Regions from separate parts of the Hahella sp. CR1 genome, predicted to be linked through region 3. Evidence: predicted binding sites of a transcription regulator. Region 3 holds the regulator's gene; each other region holds the start of a gene.
What was found. Region 3 encodes sigma-54, which starts transcription at its own class of promoters, with help from an activator protein. Its sites were predicted from a motif close to TGGCACNNNNNTTGCTNT; they were not measured.
Positions count from the first base shown of each region.

Region 1: the regulator sigma-54 is predicted to act here: its motif matches at 1,660-1,677, upstream of ONV78_RS10380 (BON domain-containing protein).
Region 2: the regulator sigma-54 is predicted to act here: its motif matches at 2,054-2,071, upstream of ONV78_RS23620 (NarK family nitrate/nitrite MFS transporter).

Region 1 covers NZ_JAPELK010000003.1:534,494-538,712, forward strand. Annotated here, with positions in the region: gene ONV78_RS10365 (hypothetical protein) at 1-13, opposite strand, end outside; gene ONV78_RS10370 (zinc-ribbon domain containing protein) at 238-453, opposite strand; gene ONV78_RS10375 (transporter substrate-binding domain-containing protein) at 496-1,542, opposite strand; gene ONV78_RS10380 (BON domain-containing protein) at 1,763-2,401, shown strand; gene ONV78_RS10385 (hypothetical protein) at 2,537-3,466, opposite strand; gene ONV78_RS10390 (L,D-transpeptidase family protein) at 3,451-4,219, opposite strand, start outside.
Region 2 covers NZ_JAPELK010000011.1:96,806-101,024, reverse strand. Annotated here, with positions in the region: gene ONV78_RS23625 (bifunctional protein-serine/threonine kinase/phosphatase) at 1-466, opposite strand, end outside; gene ONV78_RS23620 (NarK family nitrate/nitrite MFS transporter) at 528-2,000, opposite strand; gene nirB (nitrite reductase large subunit NirB) at 2,482-4,219, shown strand, end outside.
Region 3 covers NZ_JAPELK010000004.1:35,802-40,020, forward strand. Annotated here, with positions in the region: gene rapZ (RNase adapter RapZ) at 1-232, opposite strand, end outside; gene ptsN (PTS IIA-like nitrogen regulatory protein PtsN) at 259-723, opposite strand; gene raiA (ribosome-associated translation inhibitor RaiA) at 730-1,038, opposite strand; gene ONV78_RS10745 (RNA polymerase factor sigma-54) at 1,154-2,650, opposite strand; gene lptB (LPS export ABC transporter ATP-binding protein) at 2,773-3,498, opposite strand; gene lptA (lipopolysaccharide transport periplasmic protein LptA) at 3,495-4,019, opposite strand; gene lptC (LPS export ABC transporter periplasmic protein LptC) at 4,003-4,219, opposite strand, start outside.

The sequences.
Region 1 (4,219 bases), on a different contig from region 3:
ACTGGTTGCTCATGTTGTAGCTCGCGTTAATTTTATTGATTTACTTCCAACAATCTGCGCAATTTATGCTCCATACCCCGATTATATTTATCTGTGTATGTCTTAAACTCCTGAATATCGGCGAGCCATTTCGCTATATACTCTGCATGAGCCTTACTGGACTCCGTCTCCAGCAGCCACAGCCGCTCATACTCACGAATCCTTCCTTTCAGTGAATTATATTTTTTATAGCAGGGCTCACAGAGAACTTTTCCGTAATACACTTTTCAGTACTTCTGCCTCGTGCTTTTGTTGTTCCGCAGACCAGACAGCCTCCTTCTTACATTTCCGGCACACGTACTGAATGTCGTAATAAAAATCAAATAGTGGGTCATGAAAGTCATGAGAGTTTTTAACAGCTTCAGGCCAAAGCTCTTTATTGGCCTTTATTTTATTTGGTTTTATTTCAGACATACGATCTACTTAATCATTATGCAGGACATCCGCGAACACCTTTCACTTTCCTTTTGAGGTTACCCACAGCGACCTGTGTTTGGTAATAATCGCGTCAATCTTACCTTCTTGCGCCAGTTGCTTTAAGCCATGATTGAAGTCCTGTGAGGTTTTCAAAAAATTCTTCGCTTTCTTGGAAAACATCAGGTATTGGTTTTCCACTTTGATCGGAGGGTCTAGCCAGATGAACTTGTTGACGGAATCGGGAAATTCCGTGTTGATAATATACTGCCCCATAAACTTATCAATCAGCACAAGATCAATCCAACCACGGGAAAGGCTAAGGATATTCTGGCGGTCTTCGGTGACTTCAATGGTATTCAATCTGGCCTGTTCAAACTCAGGCGGATTCACGTATCCCCGCACCACGCCTATTTTGTATGGCTGTAAATCATTCAGTACGACATAAGAAATATTACGCTCCCTGAGAGCATAGAAACCCAACTCATTGGCTGGAAGAGGATCTGAAAACTCAAACCACTGCTCCCGGTTTTTGCGATACCACCCAGTGTAGACCCCATCAAAATCACCAGCCTGCGCCATGCCATAAGCTCTTTTCCAGGGCAAAAATTTTACCTCCACGTCATACCCGACTCGTTGAAAGGCCGTAGAGATGATCTCCGAGATAAATCCCTTACTCTCTAAATGCTCGCCGTAATAAGGAGGATACTCAGTCGCGGCCAGTACCACCTGGCGCTGCGCGGCCTCTGCGACGTTGAGGATGTCCAGGCATATAAATACCGCAATGAGGCGATAGAAAAGCTTCTTGGCCCTACCTCGATCAAAACAACGCGGCCAGCAAGAGCTTCCTATACATGAGAAAGGTTTACAGTAGCGCTTGGTTTTCCGCTGATTATTATGTGGAAGGGTCATACCAGAGGGCGTTTTTCGCTTATGGTTATTATCAGCAAATATAGCAGCAGTGACGATTTTTCGTACGCAGAAAAGACCAGCGTGCACAGGTCCATCAAAGCCACACCAAACCTCGACACCGACCCAAATTAAACCAAACAGACCTGAAAAGGCCGCCCGGCACTGTAAATCAGGCAAACCCAATACTTTGTAAGTTCTGCAAGCCTTTTACCCAAGATTACCAGCCAAACGGAAAAAACGTACAAATTTACGCCAAAATGCGCATAAAAAGCGCTAAATTCGGTAAAAATAACTTGGCACGCTTCTAGCTATCTCTTAAGTGACAACGAGGCATAGAGACCTGTTACCCGGTCTCGATAGAGATCCGGGACTTTAAAAGATAGAAAAGGAGATCGTTATGAAAACGCCAAAAATTTTTATCAAGAAACCTGCTTATGCTGCTCTGATCGCTGCGACTCTGGCTGGCGCTATGACCGTGGCCCCTGCTTACGCGGCAGGCGACAAAGTTAAGAAGGAAGAAACTGTCGGTCAGAAAGCGGAAGAAATGAGCCAGGATGCGAAGAAGTATTTCAAGGACGGTTGGACTGAAGGCAAGATTGAAACCGCCATTCTGTTCAACGAAAACCTGAGCACGTTCGAGATTGACGCTTCCGTGAATGGCTCCAACGCGACGCTGGTGGGAACAGTCAGTTCCGAAGTGGAAAAAGAGCTGGCGGAACAGATCGCTCTGAGCGTAGAAGGCGTTAAGGATGTGGATAACCAATTGCAGGTAGCCTCCACGCCCGCCAAAAAGGAAAACGCGGATAACGACAGCTTTAAAAGCTCCGTGGCTGACGCCACTATTACCGCTAAGGTGAAAATGAAGCTGCTGGCCAACGAGTCCGTCGCCGGTCTTGATATTGATGTGGATACAGAAGGCCGTGTGGTAACGCTAAATGGCGCGGTGGATTCAGAAGCAGAGAAGGATCTGGCGGAAAAACTGGCCAGCAATGTTGACGACGTGGATTCCGTTGAAAACAAGTTGATGATCAACTAATTCATCGCACTCCATGCGCATGGACATCAGCAGGGCCCGAAGCCTCACGGCTTCGGGCTTTTTTTCGCCAGTGTAAGGATAGCAAGCAGGTCTACTTCAGGGAGTTCAACGCGGAATAACAACACTGAACCCGGCTTACCACCGGACCATGGCTCCCCGCACATCCACATGAATAAATGGACCGTGATAACTATTAGCGGAATATACGCCCAACCCGCCGATGAAGGATTTGTACTCCGGCGTTTCAGCAAATTTCTCAATCAGCTGCGCCAGATACTCCGCGTCATCTTTGTCGACTTTGCCGTCCTTGTTAAGGTCGTCCATTTTGCCGTCTTTGGGGTCCTCGTCGATAAAGACATCCGCCGCCCCGCCCCATTGATGACGACTATACATCGCGTTGCGAATGGATGTGTTGTAGTACGGGGTGCGAAAGCCGCTCATAATAACGAAAGAAGAAACCGGCACACCTGCGGCATTCACCTGCTCCGTCAAATACTCCAGCTTAAGCAGCAGCTTTTCCCGCAGCACCAGAAACTTGGGGAACTCCGAGGGTTGCCGACATAGAAACTGCTCCAAACGGTAATTGGGCGTCAGCTCGATATCCAGCATATCCTTGGTGACTTCGAGGTAGCCGGGAGGCGGAAGATAGATCGCCTGGTTGAGGTAGGCCTCACTGGGATAATGACCTATCTGATAGCCACTCAGCATCCCCTCTTCGACTTGGTTCGCCGGCACCAACACAAACAGGTTTAGGGTTATCTGCGCCCCGGTGGAAGACCTGCGAATAGTCAAACGACTCACCCCAGGATGCGCAGGAGCGGTCCAGCGATAACGATCGCCGGGCTCCTTGACGACATCGCCCTGGCCGCTTATTTCAATCTGCTCGCTCTCCGGCAGATTAATTTTGAAGACAAATTCTTCTGACGCCTGCAAAAATACGGACATAACCCGATAATCACTGGTTTCGCCTTTGAAACTGATACTGAAGTCGACTTTACCGGGTTCAAATCCAAAAGCACGGGTCATCAGCAGACAGAGCGCAATGACCGTTAGTGCTCTAACCATTCATTATCCTCCGGCGCTAGCGTTTTGCCTTCAAACGCCATTTGCAGTCGGGCGTCTCTTCCGTATACATCCTTACGGAATTGCGCCACGCCGGAGTCATCCATCCAGGCGGTCCAATATTGCAGATGCACTGGAACCGGGCTCGGTAAACGCAGTGTGGTCGGCTCCCCCGACGCAAGTATTTTGTCCAGCTCGATGCCGGTTCTTTTCTTACTGCCGATCAAGGCTGCAGCCAATTCCAGGGGCCGCTCCAGACGGATACAGCCTGAGCTGAAGGCTCGCTGTGATTTGTAGAACAAGCTTCTGCTTGGCGTATCGTGAAGATACACATTAAATTCATTGGGAAACATAAACTTGATACGCCCTAACGCATTCATGGGGCCCGCCGCCTGTTGCAGGCGATAGGGAAACTTGCCGCCTTTGACTTCTTCCCAGTTGATAGTTTCAGGGTCCAGGGCGGCCTCTTCCCGTCCCCAGCCTTTGTATACCCTGAAGCCCATTTTGCTGATAAATTCCGGGTCTTCGATAAAACGCTCCAGCATATCTTCTTCCGCGATCTGGGTGGGGACTTCCCACAGCGGGTTCACCACCAGATAAGTCATCAACCCACTGAAAGCAGGCGTACGACGATATGGCTTACCCACCACTACACGCATACTCAGTTCGGTGCGGCCGTGATCCACCAGATCCAGGCGGTAATCGGCGATATTCACCACCACATAACGGTCGCCCAGATTCGTTGGGGTCCAGCGG
Region 2 (4,219 bases), on a different contig from region 3:
GCTCTGCATCGACGCGGGCGGTATGATCCGTTGTAATCTGCTCCAGCTCGCCCTGCCGATAGAGATAAATCCGGCTGTCGCCCACATGAAAGATATGCGCCTGCGTCGACTTCAATACCAGAATGGACAACGTGCATACGTAACCTTTGTCGTCATTCAGCGTGCGCAGGCTTTGTCCATAAAGCCAACGATTCAACGCCTGCAGCACTTTCTGCGCGGCGTTTTTCACCGACCAGGAATCCGGGGTGCAGAAGTAATCGCTCAGGAAATTGGTGACGCAGGCTTCGCTGGCTTCCTTGCCCGCTTCCGCCGCGCTGACGCCATCCGCGATGACCGCCACGGCGCCTTTCAGTTGCAACGTTTCCCGGTCAGGAATTCGCACGCCGATGCAGTCTTCATTGCGGGGTTTCACGCCCGCCATGCTGTGTTGATCAACAGATAGCGACAAATCGCTGGCGAATATCATGCGCCACTATTCCAGCTGTGAAAGTTAAAGGTAGTACGCCGCAGCGATACGCCCATGTCAATCAGTTCACTTCAATCAGCTGCACGCTGCCGTCTTCGCCCACTTCGACCATATGACCTTCTGGTTCATCCAGAAACTGCACGGCGAGAAAACAAACCGCCGCCGCTCCTGCGATGACCATAAAGAATGTGGATGCGTCGACGAATGAATACACCGTCAGGAAAGTCACGCCGCCCACATTGCCGTATGCGCCCGCCATGCCCGCGATTTGTCCGGTCATACGGCGCTGCACCAGCGGCACCATGGCGAACACGGCGCCCTCCCCCGCCTGCACGAAGAAGGAACAGAACATCACCGAAGCCACCGCCGCGGCGATCATCCAGGTTGAGGAAATCTGACTCAGCAACAGATACCCCACCGCCAAGCCCGCAATCAGAATGGACAAGGTTTTTTTACGGCCAAAACGATCCGACAACAGACCTCCGCCGGGCCGCGCCACCAGGTTCATCAACGCGAAGGCCCCGCCCAGCAAGCCAGCCTGAACCGGAGACAAGCCAAAGGTCTCCATAAAGAAAGCGGGCAACATCGACACCACCGCCAACTCTGATCCAAAAGTCACGAAATACGCCCAGTCCAGCACCGCCACCTGCTTGAACTTGTAGCGCTGCATTTCCGGCACGCCCTGCTTCAGACGCTCATGATTGACGTTGTAGATCTGCCAGAACTGCACGATGAACAGCGCACCCAGGCCCGCCCACAAGATCAGCGCCGTGGAGTCGGATAGCAGCCCCAGTCCGGCGGGAGACAGCTTCCAGGTCAGCACCGCCAAAGCGATATACATGGGCAGATTCATGGCGATGTAAAACCAGAAGTCTTTCCAGGAGCTGACTTCCAGCCCGCCGCTCTTTTTGGGTTTGAAATAGGTGGAGCCTTTCGGGGTGTTGCGGACTTTGCGATAAAACAGCAGTCCATAGAAGAAAGCGACGACGCCCGTGGTGGCGATCGCATAACGCCATCCTTCATCGCCGCCATAGATATAGGCGGCGATTGAAGGCAACGTCCAGGCCGCCGCGGTGGAGCCGAAGTTACCCCAGCCGCCATAGACGCCTTCCGCCACACCGACGGTTTTAGCGGGAAACCACTCCCCCACCAGACGAATGCCGATGACAAAACCAGCGCCAATAAACCCACACAGAAAGCGGAACAGAGCAAGCTGCTCAAAGGTAGTGGAAAACGCAAATCCCCAGCACAGGAAAGCGGAAATCATCAGCAACAGACTGTACACCGCACGCGGGCCGAACTTATCCACCAACATGCCGATAACGATACGCGCAGGAATGGTCAGCGCCACGTTCAAAATCAGCAGCGCCTTCCACTGCTCATTGGACATATTGAAGGCTTCCACAATGAAAGGCTTCATCGGCGCGTGGGAAAACCACATGACGAACGTGAGGAAAAACGCGAACCAAGTGTAATGCAAGGTTCGGACGCCCCCTTGGGACAGATCCAGAATATTGAGTTTATCGGATGACATAAATCTTCCTGTCTTATTGGCAGTTGAGTTCTTATAGAAAAGCACTCACAGGAACTACAAAAGCTGTGCCAACCGACAAATCGAGCCTGTCCAACCTCCTTTCAACCTGCCTGGATATTTCGTTCGCAACCGGGAAAAATCGTAAATACCTATGTATATCAGATAATTAAATTTATCAGGCAGGGCGTTAGGCGTTTTACCCGCCATAAAAACGCACCAAATATGCGCAACACAAAAACCCCAAGTCGCACCAAATTAATCACTCTTGTTGGGCGCCAGCTAAAATTTGCGCACTTTTTTAGATCAAAACTCGCTCTAAAATCCGCACCATCAAAATGCGCAACGTCCTATAAAACCTCCAAAACCGAAAATTACTCTTTTATTTACAGCCACTTAAAAATCCAACCTGGCCGATTGGCGCCATTCATGCTCTACCAGGGTCAATTAGCCTGTAGCGGATTCAGTGAGCTGGAGAAGGTCCATGAAAGAAAAATTAGTCGTCGTCGGAAATGGAATGGCTGGAATGCGGACGGTCGAGGAGTTGCTAAAAATAGCGCCGGATAAATACGACATCACCGTGTTCGGATCAGAGCCTCACGGCAATTACAACCGCATCATGTTGTCACCGTTGTTGTCTGGAGAAAAGACGCTCGAAGACATCATGATCAACGACATGGAATGGTACAAAACCCACCAGATCACCTTGCACGCCGGCTGGGAAAAACGGGCGTTGAAAGTGGATCGCCGCAACAAGGTTGTGTATGCGGCGGACGGAACGGAAGCGCCCTATGACAGGCTGCTGCTGTCCACCGGCTCCAATCCCTTCATTATTCCTGTGCCAGGCAAAGACCTGAAAGGCGTCATCACCTTCCGGGATATTTCCGATGTAGACACCATGCTGTCCGCCGCCAAATCCAAACAGCACGCTATCGTGATCGGCGGCGGCCTGCTTGGTCTGGAAGCCGCCAACGGATTGTTGAAACACAGCATGGACGTCACGGTCGTGCATAACTTGGAAATTCTGATGAACCGCCAGCTGGACGGTCCTTCCGCCCGCTTTCTACAGGCGGCATTGGAAGAGCGCGGCATGAAATTCCGCATGTCCGCCAACACGTCTTGCCTGGAAGGCGATGAACATGGCGGCGTCAAAGCGATCAAGTTCGACACCGGCGAGACGCTGCCTGCGGATATCGTAGTGATGGCGGTCGGTATTCGTCCCAACACCGAGCTGGCGCAATCCTGCGGTTTGTATTGTGAGCGCGGAGTGGTGGTCAATGACACCATGCAGACCTTCGACCCCAGCATCTACGCCATTGGCGAGTGCGTGCAACACCGAGGGGAATTATTCGGCTTAGTCGCCCCCATTTGGGATCAGGCCAAAGTCTGCGCCAACCATCTGGCAGGCTACGGCATTGGCATCTACAAGCAGAAAGAAGTCTCCACCAAACTCAAAGTCACCGGCATTGATGTGTTTTCCGCCGGCAATTTCCTGGGGGACAACGACAGCGAAAACATCGTGTTTCAGGACCCCAAACGCGGCGTCTATAAAAAGGTGGTGATCAGAGAGGACAAAATCATCGGCTCCGTCATGTTCGGCGACACCGGAGACGGCTCCTGGTACTTCCAACTGATGCGCGACAAAACCAACATCAGCGACTTCCGCGACACCTTGCTGTTCGGCCAACACCTGGTGGGCGATTCCGGCCGCCAGGGCATCAACGCCGTCGCGGAGTTGCCTGACGACACAGAAATCTGCGGTTGCAACGGCGTCTGCAAAGGCGACATCGTCAAAGCCATCACCGACAACAAACTCTACACCCTGGACGACGTACGCGCCGCCACCAAGGCCTCCGCCTCCTGCGGCTCCTGCACCGGGCTGGTGGAACAGGTTCTGGCGGCCACCGTGGGCGGCGACTACAGCACCGCGCCCAGCGAAAAGCCGCTTTGTAAATGCACTGGCTACGGCCATGACACTGTCCGCAAAACCATTCTCGATAACGGCCTGAAAACCTTTCATGAAGTCGCCGCTTTCATGGAATGGGACAAGCCGGACGGCTGTCATGTCTGCCGCCCGGCCATCAACTATTATCTGGTTTGCGCCTGGCCGGACCAGAAAGTGGATGATCCACGCTCCCGCTTCATCAACGAGCGGGTGCACGCCAATATTCAGAAAGACAATACTTACAGCGTCGTACCGCGCATGTGGGGCGGCCTCACTA
Region 3 (4,219 bases):
GAGTGGCGTAAATTGACGGGAAATCCGACAGGTCTCTATAAAGATTGCGGGCGTCTATGCTGACGGCGAGTTGCTGATTCTGGGTTTTCCCCTGGTCCAGCACCTCTTGGGTGAGAGGCGAGAGGAGACCGATAGGCAGGTTATCGATGCAGTAATAGCCCATGTCCTCCAGAACATGGAGCGCCGTACTTTTTCCGGAGCCTGAACGACCACTTACGATAATCAGCTTCATGTCTTCCTCTTTCCATCGAAGCTGGATTATTTCTCCAGCACCCTCCTGAACAGGGTTTCGTCGTTGTCACAGTCGCGTAGGTGTTCGCAGAAGCGACGGTCATTGAATTTCTGGGCCAGCTGGCTCAGAAGGTCCAAGTGTTCGCTGGTGGCCTCTTGAGGCACGATCAGAACGAACAGCAGGTCCACAGGTTCGTTGTCTATGGCGTCAAAAGGGATTTTGTCCTTGAGTGTAAGCAAGGCCCCTATGATGCGGTCGCAGTTTTCCAGGCGGCAATGAGGTATTGCGATACCCTGGCCGATACCAGTGCTGCCGAGTCTTTCACGGCATATCAGGTTGGTAAAAATGGCGTTCTCGTCCAAAAACGGAAAATGTTGCGCAATCAGATTGGCGATATATTCGAGAACGCGCTTCTTACTCGAGCCCGACACCCCACAGCGTGTGAGGGCGGGCGAGATAATTGACTCAATAGTTAGTGTGGTTTGGGCCATGTTCTGTTATCTGGCGGATGCGCCGTGCATCCGATCAACGTGCTTCTCTTTGTGTTTGAGGATCTGGCGGTCTAATTTGTCCACCAGTGCGTCAATTGACGCGTACATATCTTCGTGTTCAGCATTGGCATGCAGGTCAGCGCCGCTTATGTGCATGGTTGCTTCCGCAATCTGACGCTGTTTTTGAATGGAGAGCGTAACTTGGACATTACTGATACTGTCGAAGTGTCGTTCGAGCTTGTCGAACTTGTTGTTAACGTAGTCTTTTAGTGCTTCAGTTAACTCGACTTGATGTCCGGTGATGTTCATTTGCATACTTTGCTCCTAATGCCAATATACGGTGCATTATGAATTTTGCACTTCCATGAAAAATACTAGCACATCCAATTTGTGACTATTTGATTTAAGTCTTATGCCTGTATTCCTCCTTTTAAATTAATCGCTTACGTTCATTGGAAGGCGGAATGGAAAGCGCCTCCCGGTACTTTGCGATCGTGCGACGGGCGACGTTGATGCCCTGGTCGCCAAGCAGCGCAGCAATTTTGCTGTCGCTCAATGGTTTCTTCGGTGATTCCGCCGCGACTAACTTCTTGATAATAGCTCTAATAGCGGTCGAAGAACACTCGCCACCCGTGTCTGTGCTGACATGGCTGGAGAAAAAGTACTTCAGCTCAAATACGCCGCGAGGAGTGTGCATGTATTTCTGGGTGGTCACCCGGGAAATCGTCGACTCATGCATCTCCACCGCCTCCGCAATATCGTGCAGCACCAGTGGCTTCATCGCCTCTTCGCCGTACTCAAGGAATCCTTGCTGATGTTCGACGATTTGTGAAGCGACTTTCAACAGAGTTTCATTACGGCTTTGCAAGCTTTTGATAAACCAGCGCGCTTCCTGTAACTGGTCGCGTAAATAAGTGTTGTCTGAGCTGTTGTCCGCGCGTCTCACCAAACCTGCATAGCCAGGGTTGATACGAATCTTGGGAGCGATTTCAGGGTTCAGCTCAACCAGCCAGCGGCCGTTGGCTTTTTTGACGATAACGTCAGGAACCACGTATTCGGTATTGCTTTCCTGAATGCCTTCGCCCGGTCTTGGGTTCAGGCTTTGAATCAGTTTGAGAACTTCCCGCAGATCGTCTTCTTTCAGGCGGCTGCGGCGCATCAACTGGGCGTAGTCGCGGTTGCCAAGCAGATTGATATAGTGGCTGACCACCAGCTTGGCCTGACCCAACCAGGGGGTGTCTTTAGGCAGTTGATTCAACTGACTCAGCAGGCAGTCCTGCAAGTTGCAAGTGGCGACTCCAGGAGGATCGAATTGCTGCACTCGCTTTAAGACGGCGCGTACTTCGTCCAGCTCAATTTCTTCTTCCCCCTCAGTTTGCAGTCCGCCATGAATTTCGTCTGGAGTGAGGGAGAGATAGCCATCAGTATTGACTGCATCAATTATCGCAACAGCGATCATGCGGTCAATGTCGGACATGGGGGTAAGGTTCAGTTGCCAGAGAAGGTGGTCTTGCAGGGTTTCGCCTTTGCTATTGCGGGATTCGAAGTCGTATTCGTCATCTTCGCCGCCGCTGTAGCTGCTTGATCCGCTCTGGAAGACATCATCCCAGGCGGTATCGACGGGGAGGTCGTTCGGAATGGAATCGGACCAGTTGTCCTCTTCGGCGAATCCTCCTTCATCCATGCCCGACTCTTGCGTTCGCTCCTTGCTGGAGTTATTGGCGAGCATGTCGCTGATCGTATCGTTCTGAACGTGGTTGGGAGATTCGTCTTCTTCAGACACTTCCAGCATGGGGTTGGACTCAAGCGCTTGTTGAATCTCCTGCTGTAAATCCAGTGTTGAAAGCTGCAAAAGTTTTATTGCTTGTTGCAGTTGCGGGGTCATGGTCAGCTGTTGACCCAGCTTTAACTGCAATGAAGTTTTCATAACCATCTGATGCTTACCACCGATTCAGGCACAGATCTTGTGAGTTTTTCATAGTTATTAGGTGCTTTAATCCTAAGCTCTTGAGCCTTGAGGTCCATCTGAGATGGAAGCCGCCGGTTAAACTAAAGTTTGAACTGGTCACCCAGATAGACCTCTCTAACCTTTGGGTTGGCAAGGATATCACTTGGGGCGCCGCTTGCGATAATAAATCCTTCACTGACAATATAGGCGCGTTCACAAATATCCAAGGTCTCGCGCACATTATGGTCTGTAATTAAAACGCCGATGCCGCGCTTTTTGAGATGCTCGATAATCTGCTTGATATCATTGACGGAAATAGGATCCACCCCGGCGAAAGGCTCATCCAATAAGACAAACTTTGGCTCCGTAGCCAGCGCGCGAGCGATTTCCACGCGTCGACGCTCGCCCCCCGAGAGACTCATGCCAAGGCTTTTACGAATATGGGTGATGTGAAATTCCTGCAGCAGCTCTTCCATCTTAAGCTTACGCTCCTTGCGGCTCAGATCCGCTCTGGTCTCAAGGATGGCGTAGATGTTGTCCTCTACGGACAGCTTTCTGAAGACCGAAGCTTCCTGCGGCAGATAGCCAATGCCCTTGCGCGCTCTCCCGTGCATAGGCAGGCCGGTGATTTCCGTTTCGTCAATAAATACGCTGCCTTTGTCGCTGGGGATGAGTCCTACCACCATGTAGAAGCAGGTAGTCTTCCCAGCGCCGTTAGGGCCGAGGAGGCCCACGATTTCGCCGCTGCGAATTTCAACGGACACATCTTTTACTACGGGCCGTTTCTTGTAGGCCTTGGCCAGATTTCTGGCGGTGAGAGTGCTCATTGTTTATTAGATTTGGGCGGATGATAGATAATTTCAACCTGCTCGGTTTGATTGCCCGATGAGGCTCCCTTTGCCGTGACTAAACGCTTGTCTGTGAAATAAATAATTTCTTCGCCTTCCACTGAGCTGTTGTCCTGAAGAATGCGTGCATGGTTACGCATAACGACTTTACTCTGGCTACGGTCATAGTCCATGTTTTCTGCGTAAGCGTGAGTTTCAGTTTGTTTTTCTTGGTCAAACTGCACTAAGTGAGCGGGTTTGCCGGTCGCCTGGAAGCGGCTGATGCCATTGTCGTCGGTGTATAAAATGACTTTGTCCGCCTCGATGCTGGATTTGCCCTGGATAATAACGACATTGCCGATATAGGTGTCGATGCCTTTCTGGCCATCTCTCTCCCAGCGTCCCGCTTTGATGCGCACCGGTTCGTCACTGCCGTTAAGAAGGTCCAATGCATGGCTAAGCGGGGCGAAAATAAGGCCCAATAACAGCGCCGCGGTGAATAGTTTACTTGGGTTGTGCATAAACGCCGGTTACCTGAGAAAGTAATACAATAAGCTTTTTATCAATGTCCGCCTCCATTCCGACAGCGGTTAACTGATTGATATTTGAAGTTATCTTAACGGGTTGATCGGTGCTGATAAAGCGTGACTTGTTGTTGTAGTCGAGCGCTTGCGTTTGCATAAGAATCGGCGCTCCGTCGTTGGAGGCTCCATTTACTTCC